DNA from 2 places in the Bradyrhizobium sp. KB893862 SZCCT0404 genome. Region 2 is predicted to be linked to the other one. Evidence: riboswitches for the same ligand, from Rfam matches in the RefSeq annotation. Region 2 holds a riboswitch; the other holds the start of a gene.

Region 1 (4,213 bases), on a different contig from region 2:
GTGCGCCTGCGCGCTCATTTGCCGGCCACGAAGTCGCGCAGGCCGTCGACGACGAGGCGGTTGGCCTCTTCGGTACCGATGGTCATGCGCAGCGAATGCGGCAGGCCGTAGTTCTTCAGCGCGCGCAGCACGAGGCCGCGCTTTGTGAGGAACGCGTCGGCGTCGTCCGAGGTCCTGCCCTTCTCGGTCGGGAAGTGGATCAGCACGAAATTGGCGACGCTCGGGGTCACCTTCAGGCCGAGCTTGGTGATCTCCTCGGTCAGCCAGTTGCGCCAGGTCTCGGTGAACTGCTTGGACATTGCCTGATGCGCGGTGTCCTCGATCGCGGCGACCGCGGCGTACATCGCCGGCGTCGACACGTTGAAGGGACCGCGGATGCGGTTGACGGCATCGATGATGTGCTCGGGGCCGAACATCCAGCCGATGCGCAGCGCCGCCAGGCCGTGGATCTTGGAGAAGGTGTGCGTCACCACCGTGTTCTCGGTGGTGGCGACGAGCTCGATGCCCATTTCATAGTCGTTGCGGGAAACGTAGTCGCAATAGGCGGCGTCCAGCACCAGCAGCACATGCGAGGGCAGGCCGGCGCGCAGCCGCTTGACCTCGTCGAACGGAATGTAGGTGCCGGTCGGGTTGTTGGGGTTGGCGAGCCAGACCAGCTTCGTCTTCGGCGTCACCGCCTTCAGGATGGCGTCGACGTTGCAGGTGAGGTTGGTCTCCTCCGCGATCACGTTCCTGGCGCCGACCGCCATGGTAGCGATCGGATAGACCAGGAATCCGTGCGTGGTGGAGATCGCCTCGTCGCCCTGGCCGAGATAGGTGTGGGCGAGCAGGTTGAGGATCTCGTCCGAGCCGGCGCCGCAGATGATGCGGTTGGGATCGAGGCCATAGCTGCGGCCGATCGCTTCGCGCAGCACGCGCGAGGTGCCTTCCGGATAGTCTTCCAGATGATCCGCCACGCGCTTGAAGGCTTCGATCGCCTTGGGCGAGGGCCCGAACGGCGTCTCGTTGGCCGACAGCTTGAACACCTTGCGGCCCGGCTCCGGCACCGGGGTCTTGCCGGGCGTGTAGGGCGCAATATCGAGAATGCCGGGGTTCGGCACGGGGCGGGACATCTTCAACTCCGGATAGGCTTTAGGCGATACGCGATTTACGATTTCGGCCCGGTCGGGGCCACCGTATAGCGCGTTGCGTGGCTGCCGACGAGGGCCGTGGAGCGTACCGAGGCCCCCGCCTCGATCAGGGCAGCCCTGATTTTGCCGATGCTGCTCTCGCTCGTAACCGAGACGAGCAAGGCCGCGCCGTCGAAGGCGGTATCGGGCACCGCCACGATCTCGGCGAGCGGCGACAGGGCGCGCGCGACCTCGGCATTCCATCCCGACACGCGCACGCTGAAGGTCTCGACCTCCGTCACCAGGGCGCTGTCGGCGACGCGCGAGATCGCGAACACCGGCAGCGCGGCCGGATGGTCGGCGCGCTCGACGAAGGGCATCCGCGCGATGATCTTCGGCGCGCCCTCTGCTTCCAGCTCCAGCCACCAGGGTGTGCGGCTCGAGGTCGCCGAGACCAGCGCCAGATCGCCCTTGGATTTCGCCACCGCCTCGACCGCTGCCTGCGCGCTGAAATGCGCGACGTAAGGAACCGTGAAGCCGAAATGGAAGCGCACGGAATCGCGCATCGCTGGCTCGCTCACCGAGATGTCGGCGTGCACGGAGAACGGCGCCTGCACATAGGTGAAGGTCGAGATGATGACGCGCCAGATGCTCTCGACCGTGTCGAGCGGCAGGATGCCGCGATGACGCTGCACGATCTCGCGCATCATCGAGGCCTCGCGCGCCGGACGGAAGGCCGAGCCGACCTCCTGGGTCTGCTTGACCTGGATCAGGCGGTCGATGATGTCGCCGCGCTGCATCAGCAGGCGATGCATGCCCTCGTCGATCGCGTCAATCTCCTTGCGCAATTCCTGCAATGACGGTGGCGCGGGCGGACGTTGGGACATATCTGACTGGACTGTTGAGAGGCGTTCCAATGCGGGCCGGCCCAGGAAACTGGTAGGAAACTGGTAAGGCCGGATCCGCTGCGATCGACGTCTTGATTAGGCAGTCGGGGCGGCGAAAGCAAAGAGAAATGACGGCCTGTCCGGCGGGCAAGACAGGGACGAATTTGGTTGATCCGGTCCGCGACTTGACGAAAACCGCCCAAGCCGGTAGTTTTTTGCCCGTTCCGTGGTCATTTGAGCCGGCCGGCTTGCAGCCACGTTAAAAAACTCGCTAAACAGGCCGGGGACGCTTCCGATCCCGGCCGAACCTATCGTTCAGGCCGGGTTTTTCATGGCCTGATTCCAGCGGCGGTCTGACGACAGTCGCAAACGAGGTCGATGATGGTTGGCGTCAAGTCCGTGCCCAGTCCCGCGATCAGTGCCGACGACCGGTCGCATGAGGTGGATCATCCGAGCTCGCCGGTCGCGCAGTTCGGCGCCGACCAGCCGCTGCGGCTCGATTGCGGCGTCGATCTCTCCCCGTTCCAGATCGCCTATCAGACCTATGGCGAACTCAACGCCGATCGCTCCAACGCGGTGCTGATCTGCCATGCGCTGACCGGCGATCAGCATGTCGCCAATGTGCATCCCGTCACCGGCAAGTCCGGCTGGTGGGAGACGCTGGTCGGCCCGGGCCGGCCGCTCGATCCCAAGCATTACTTCATCATCTGCTCCAACGTGATCGGCGGCTGCATGGGCTCGACCGGGCCGGCCTCGATCAATCCCGCCACCGGCAAGGTGTGGGGCCTCGATTTTCCCGTCATCACCATTCCGGACATGGTGCGCGCGCAGGCGATGCTGATCGACCGGCTCGGCATCGACACGCTGTTCGCCGTCGTCGGTGGCTCGATGGGCGGCATGCAGGTGCTGCAATGGACTGCGGCCTATCCTGGCCGCGTCTACTCCGCGCTGGCGATCGCCTGCGCAACGCGGCACTCGGCGCAGAACATCGCCTTCCACGAGCTCGGCCGGCAGGCGGTGATGGCCGATCCCGACTGGCACAATGGCGGCTATGCCGATCAGGGCATCCATCCGCATCGCGGCCTCGCGGTGGCGCGCATGGCCGCGCACATCACCTATCTCTCGGACGCGGCGCTGCATCGCAAGTTCGGCCGGCGCATGCAGGATCGCGAATTGCCGACCTTCTCGTTCGATGCCGACTTCCAGGTCGAGTCCTATCTGCGCTACCAGGGCTCGTCCTTCGTCGAGCGCTTCGACGCCAATGCCTATCTCTATCTGACGCGCGCGATGGACTATTTCGACATCGCGGCCGACCATGGCGGCGTGCTGGCGAAGGCGTTCGCCGGCATCCAGACGCGTTTCTGCGTTGTGTCGTTCACCAGCGATTGGCTGTTCCCGACCTCGGAATCGCGCGCGCTGGTGCATGCGCTGAATGCGTCGAGCGCGCGGGTGTCGTTCGCCGAGATCGAGACCGATCGCGGCCACGACGCCTTCCTGCTCGACGTGCCCGAATTCTTCGACATCTCCCGCGCCTTCCTGCAATCGGCCGGCAAGGCACGCGGGCTTACGGCTAAGGACGGCTAGCGATGTCTGTACAGGAAGTGCTGCCGCTCGGCGGCGTTGCGGCCGGACAATCCGGCCAGGCTCGCGCCGACCATCTGCTGGTGGCCGAGATGGTCAAGCCGGGCTCGAGAGTGCTCGACGTCGGCTGCGGCGACGGCGATCTGCTGCAGCTGCTCGAGGCCCGCGGCATCGACGGGCGCGGCATCGAATTGTCGCGCGAGGGCGTCAATCGCTGCGTCGCCAAGGGCCTTGCCGTGGTGCAGGGCGATGCCGACACCGACCTCGTCAATTATCCCGACGATGCATTCGATTACGTGATCCTGTCGCAGACGCTGCAGGCGACGCGGCAGCCGAAGGTCGTGCTGGAGAACTTGCTGCGCATCGGCCATCGCGCCATCGTGTCGTTCCCGAATTTCGGCTTCTGGAAGATGCGGCTCCAGCTCCTGATCGGCGGCCACATGCCGCGCACGGAGAATCTGCCCGCGACCTGGTACGACACCGCCAACATCCACTTCTGCACCATCAAGGATTTCGTCGAGCTCTGCGACGCGATCAACGTCAAGATGGAGCGCTCCGTGGCGCTCGATCTCTACGGCCGCCCCGTGCCGCTGAACCTGCCCTGGTGGGTGTGGAACATGTTCGGCGAGCAGGGCG
Region 2 (4,213 bases):
GCGCAATCTCGATCCCGGCGACACCGCCAAGCTCGTCGAGGACGGCATCGCCCGCATCCAGGCCGCCGGCGGCGCCGACATCGTGCTGGTCGATCCGCAATATTCGCCGGCCGTCAATCAGCGCGCCGAGAGCGCCGGCAAGATGATCAAGCTGCTCGGCAAGGTCGCCGAGCTGCGCAAGGTCGGCATCTTCCCGCGCTTCGAGGTGATGCGCGACTGGCACGAGAACCAGTCGATCCCGGTCGAGAGCTTCGTGATCGCCGACGGCCTGCACATGAACGATTGGGGCTATGCTTGCTTCGCCCAGCTGCTCGGCGATGACATCATCCGCTCCGTCGGCCAGATCAAGCTCGGGGTGAACGTGCCCGCGGATGTGCGGACGTACCGGCCGATGTAATTCGGTGGCGTAGGGTGGGTTAGGCGAAGCCGTAACCCACCACTTCTTCATCCGCGGAGATAGACAGTGGTGGGTTACGCTGCGCTAACCCACCCTACAATCTAAGATCACGCCTTCTCCAGCGCCGCCGTCAGATCCTCGATCAGATCGTCGGCATGCTCCAGCCCTGCGGAGAAGCGAATGAAACCTTCGCTGATGCCGAGCGCGGCGCGGTCTTCCGGCTTCAGGCGCTGATGCGTCGTGGTGGCCGGATGGGTCACGAGGCTCTTGGCGTCGCCGAGATTGTTGGAGATCTTCGCAAGCTTGAGTTCGTTGAGCACGCGGAACGCCGCGGCCTTGCCGCCCTTCACCTCGAAGCCGACCAGCGTCGAGCCGCCGCGCATCTGCTTCTTCACCAGCGCCGCCTGAGGATGATCGGCGCGGCCGGGATAGATCAGCCGCGAGATCTTCGGATGGCTCGCCAGCACCTCGGCGACCTGCGCCGCCGTGTCGGTCTGCGCGCGCACGCGCACGCCCAGCGTTTCCAGGCCCTTGAGCAGGACCCAGGCGTTGAAGGGCGAGATCGACGGGCCGGTCTGGCGCATGAAATTGTGGATGTGCTCGGCGATGAAGGCTTCCGACGACAGGATGATGCCGCCGAGACAGCGGCCCTGGCCGTCGATGTGCTTGGTCGCGGAGTAGACGACGACGTCGGCCCCGAGCGCGAGCGGGCTCTGCCAGATCGGGGTCGCGAACACGTTGTCGACGACAAGCCGCGCGCCACCCTTGTGCGCGATCTCGGCGATGCCGGGAATGTCGAGCACGTCGAGCGTCGGGTTGGTCGGGCTCTCCAGGAAGAACGTCTTGGTGTTGGTCTTCACCGCGCGCTGCCATTCATCGAGATTGGCGCCGTCGACCAGCGTGGTCTCGATGCCGTAGCGCGGCAACAGGTCCTGGATGACGTAGAGGCACGACCCGAACAGCGCGCGGGAAGCAACGACGTGATCTCCGGCCTTCAGCGGCGCCAGGATCGCGGTGGTCACCGCCGCCATGCCGGTTGCCGCCGAGCGCGCGGCTTCGGCGCCCTCGAGCTCGATCATGCGGCGCTCGAACATTGCGATCGTCGGGTTGGAGTAGCGCGAATAGATGAAGCCGGGATCCTCGCCCTTGAACCGCGCCTCGCACTCCTCGGCGCTGTTGTAGACATACCCTTGCGTCAAAAACAGCGCCTCTGACGTCTCGCCATATTGCGAGCGCAGGGTGCCGGAATGGACCAGGCGGGTTTCGGGGCGGTAAGTGGCAGGCGACTTCGACATAGGACCCTCCGATATGACCGTCTCGTCGAAAACGGTCACAAAAAAACCGGCCTGGATAAAACCACGGGCCGGGATCACAGAGGTCCCCGGCCTGTTTAGCGACTTATTTAACGTGGCTGCAAGCCGGCCGGCTCAAATCACCACGGGATAAGTGATGCTCATATTCCGCATTGCCCTTTTCGTCAAGGCGTCCATCGGATAGCCGTAAAAGGCTAGTATTTCCCGCATGTCCGGATGTACTTGACCCCTGATGAGGACCCTCGGTTGACGTTCACGGTCGCGCCCGACGCCAATGGTATCCTGCCCGACCGCATGATCGCGGCGATGGCGGAAGCAGGCCTCATCCTGCCCGCCTACGATTTCGTCGAGAGCCAGATCCAGCCGGCGAGCCTCGATCTGCGTCTCGGCGACATCGCCTATCGCGTCCGCGCCAGCTTCCTGCCCGGTCCCGGTGCCACCGTCGCCGAGCGCATCGACGAGTTGAAGCTGCACGAGTTTAGCCTTGCCGACGGCGCGGTGCTGGAGACCAACTGCGTCTACATCGTGCCGCTGCTGGAAAGCCTGGCGCTGCCGCCGGAGATCGTCGCGGCCGCCAATCCTAAAAGCTCGACCGGCCGCCTCGACGTCTTCACCCGCGTCATCGCCGACGGCACCCGCCGCTTCGACATGATCGGCGCCGGCTATCACGGCCCGCTCTATGCCGAGATCAGCCCGAAGACGTTTCCGGTGCTGGTGCGCGAGGGCTCGCGCCTGTCGCAGGTGCGCTTCCGCACCGGCGATGCCATCCTCAACGCCGACGAGCTCGATGCGCTGCATGCCGCCGAGCGCCTCGTCGATATCGACGATGCCGATCTCGCGGGCGGCGTTGCCGTCTCGGTCGATCTCTCCGGCGAGAAGGCGAACGGCTTCGTCGGCTATCGTGCCAAGCGCCATACCGGCGTCGTCGATGTCGATCGTCGCGCCGGCTATTCCGTCGAGGATTTCTGGGAGCCGATCTCGGCGCGCCCCGACGGCAGCCTGATCCTCGATCCCGGCGAGTTCTACATCCTCGCCTCCAAGGAAGCGGTGCAGGTGCCGCCGGATTACGCCGCGGAGATGGTGCCGTTCGATCCGCTGGTCGGCGAATTCCGCGTGCACTATGCCGGCTTCTTCGATCCCGGTTTCGGCTATGCCGGTGCCGGCGGGCTGGGATCGCGCGCGGTGCTCGAAGTGCGCTCGCGCGAGGTGCCGTTCATCCTCGAGCACGGCCAGATCGTCGGCCGCCTCGTCTATGAGAAGATGCTGGCGCGTCCCGACGCCATGTATGGCCAGCGCATCGGTTCCAATTACCAGGCCCAGGGCCTCAAACTATCGAAGCATTTTCGGGTGTAGCCCGATCCTGTAGCCCGGATGGAGCGAAGCGAAATCCGGGACACTCTCGCTTGTGGCACGATCCCGGTACGCTTCGCTCCATCCGGGCTACATTCCGGCGAGGTGGCGACATGACCGACCAATCCCAACTCGACGCAAACATCCTCAACGACGTCGCCGACGCGCTGATCTATTCCGATCGCGCCGGCACGATCACGCGCTGGAATCGCGCATCGAGCGCGCTGTTCGGCTTCACCGCCGACGAAGCGCTCGGCCAGAATCTCGACCTCATCATTCCCGAGCATCTGCGCGCCGCGCACTGGAAAGGTTTCGAGGCCGCGCTCGCGAGCGGCACGATGAAGCTTGCGGGCAAGCCGACACTGACCCGCGCGCTGCACAAGAGCGGCCGCAAGCTCTACATCGAGATGACGTTTGCGCTGGTGCGGGATGCCGGCGGCGCGGTGCAGGGATCGGTCGCGATGGCGCGCGACGTCACCGAACGCGTCGAGCGCGATCGCGCTGCGAAGGTTGCACGAAATTCGTGATGCGGAATTGACGGGCCGCCGCGCAGAGAGGCTTGCGCGCGCGTCATGTTGCCTGTCGGCAGAGGCGGTGACACACTCGATTGCAACAACGATCGGGAGCGAACATGACCACGCCAGGCGACACCGCGCAGGAAGCCCAATGGAAGCGCTGGCGTGCGGTCGCCGACCTCTACCACGCTTTTTTCACCGGCCTCATCCTCACCGTCGTCACGCGCCGCGGCACGGCGGATGCCGCCGAATTCGTCTTCCGCGTGTTCCGCCGCCAGCAGCAGGAGCGCTTCCTGCCGGGCCTTAGGAAGCTCGGGATCGATCATCTGCCGCCGGCGGTGGCCGCCGCGCAATATCACTATCTCTCCAACTGGATCGGCGGCGTCCACGTCGAGTACATGTACGAGAGCGACACCAAGGCCTGGATCCGCTATCCGCCGCCGCGCTGGATCTGGAAGGGCACCGCGATCTGCGGCGTGCCGGGCGAGGTCTCGCGCGCGATGCTGCGCGGCTGGCACGCCAACAACGGCGTCGCGCTCGGCGATACCAGGCTCGGCTTCGTCTGCACCAAGCAGAGCGTCGACGGCCAGGACGGGCTCGAAGGCTACTATCACCAGTACGACCATCCACTCGAGCTG

What was found. Region 2 has a riboswitch for S-adenosylmethionine ahead of JQ617_RS36815 (O-succinylhomoserine sulfhydrylase). Riboswitches for the same ligand answer to the same signal wherever they lie in the genome.
Region 1: it holds a riboswitch for S-adenosylmethionine, as region 2 does, so the genes downstream of both, metX (homoserine O-acetyltransferase MetX) here and JQ617_RS36815 (O-succinylhomoserine sulfhydrylase) in region 2, are expected to answer to the same signal.

What each region holds. Positions count from the first base shown of each region.
Region 1 is NZ_JAFCLT010000003.1:522,413-526,625, reverse strand. Features, by position in the region: gene JQ617_RS16420 (prephenate/arogenate dehydrogenase family protein) at 1-18, opposite strand, end outside; gene hisC (histidinol-phosphate transaminase) at 15-1,112, opposite strand; gene JQ617_RS16410 (chorismate mutase) at 1,148-1,996, opposite strand; SAM riboswitch at 2,213-2,292, shown strand; gene metX (homoserine O-acetyltransferase MetX) at 2,378-3,580, shown strand; gene metW (methionine biosynthesis protein MetW) at 3,583-4,213, shown strand, end outside.
Region 2 is NZ_JAFCLT010000015.1:65,796-70,008, forward strand. Features, by position in the region: gene JQ617_RS36810 (SGNH/GDSL hydrolase family protein) at 1-397, shown strand, start outside; gene JQ617_RS36815 (O-succinylhomoserine sulfhydrylase) at 505-1,692, opposite strand; SAM riboswitch at 1,767-1,846, opposite strand; gene JQ617_RS36820 (2'-deoxycytidine 5'-triphosphate deaminase) at 1,927-3,063, shown strand; gene JQ617_RS36825 (PAS domain S-box protein) at 3,174-3,587, shown strand; gene JQ617_RS36830 (hypothetical protein) at 3,692-4,213, shown strand, end outside.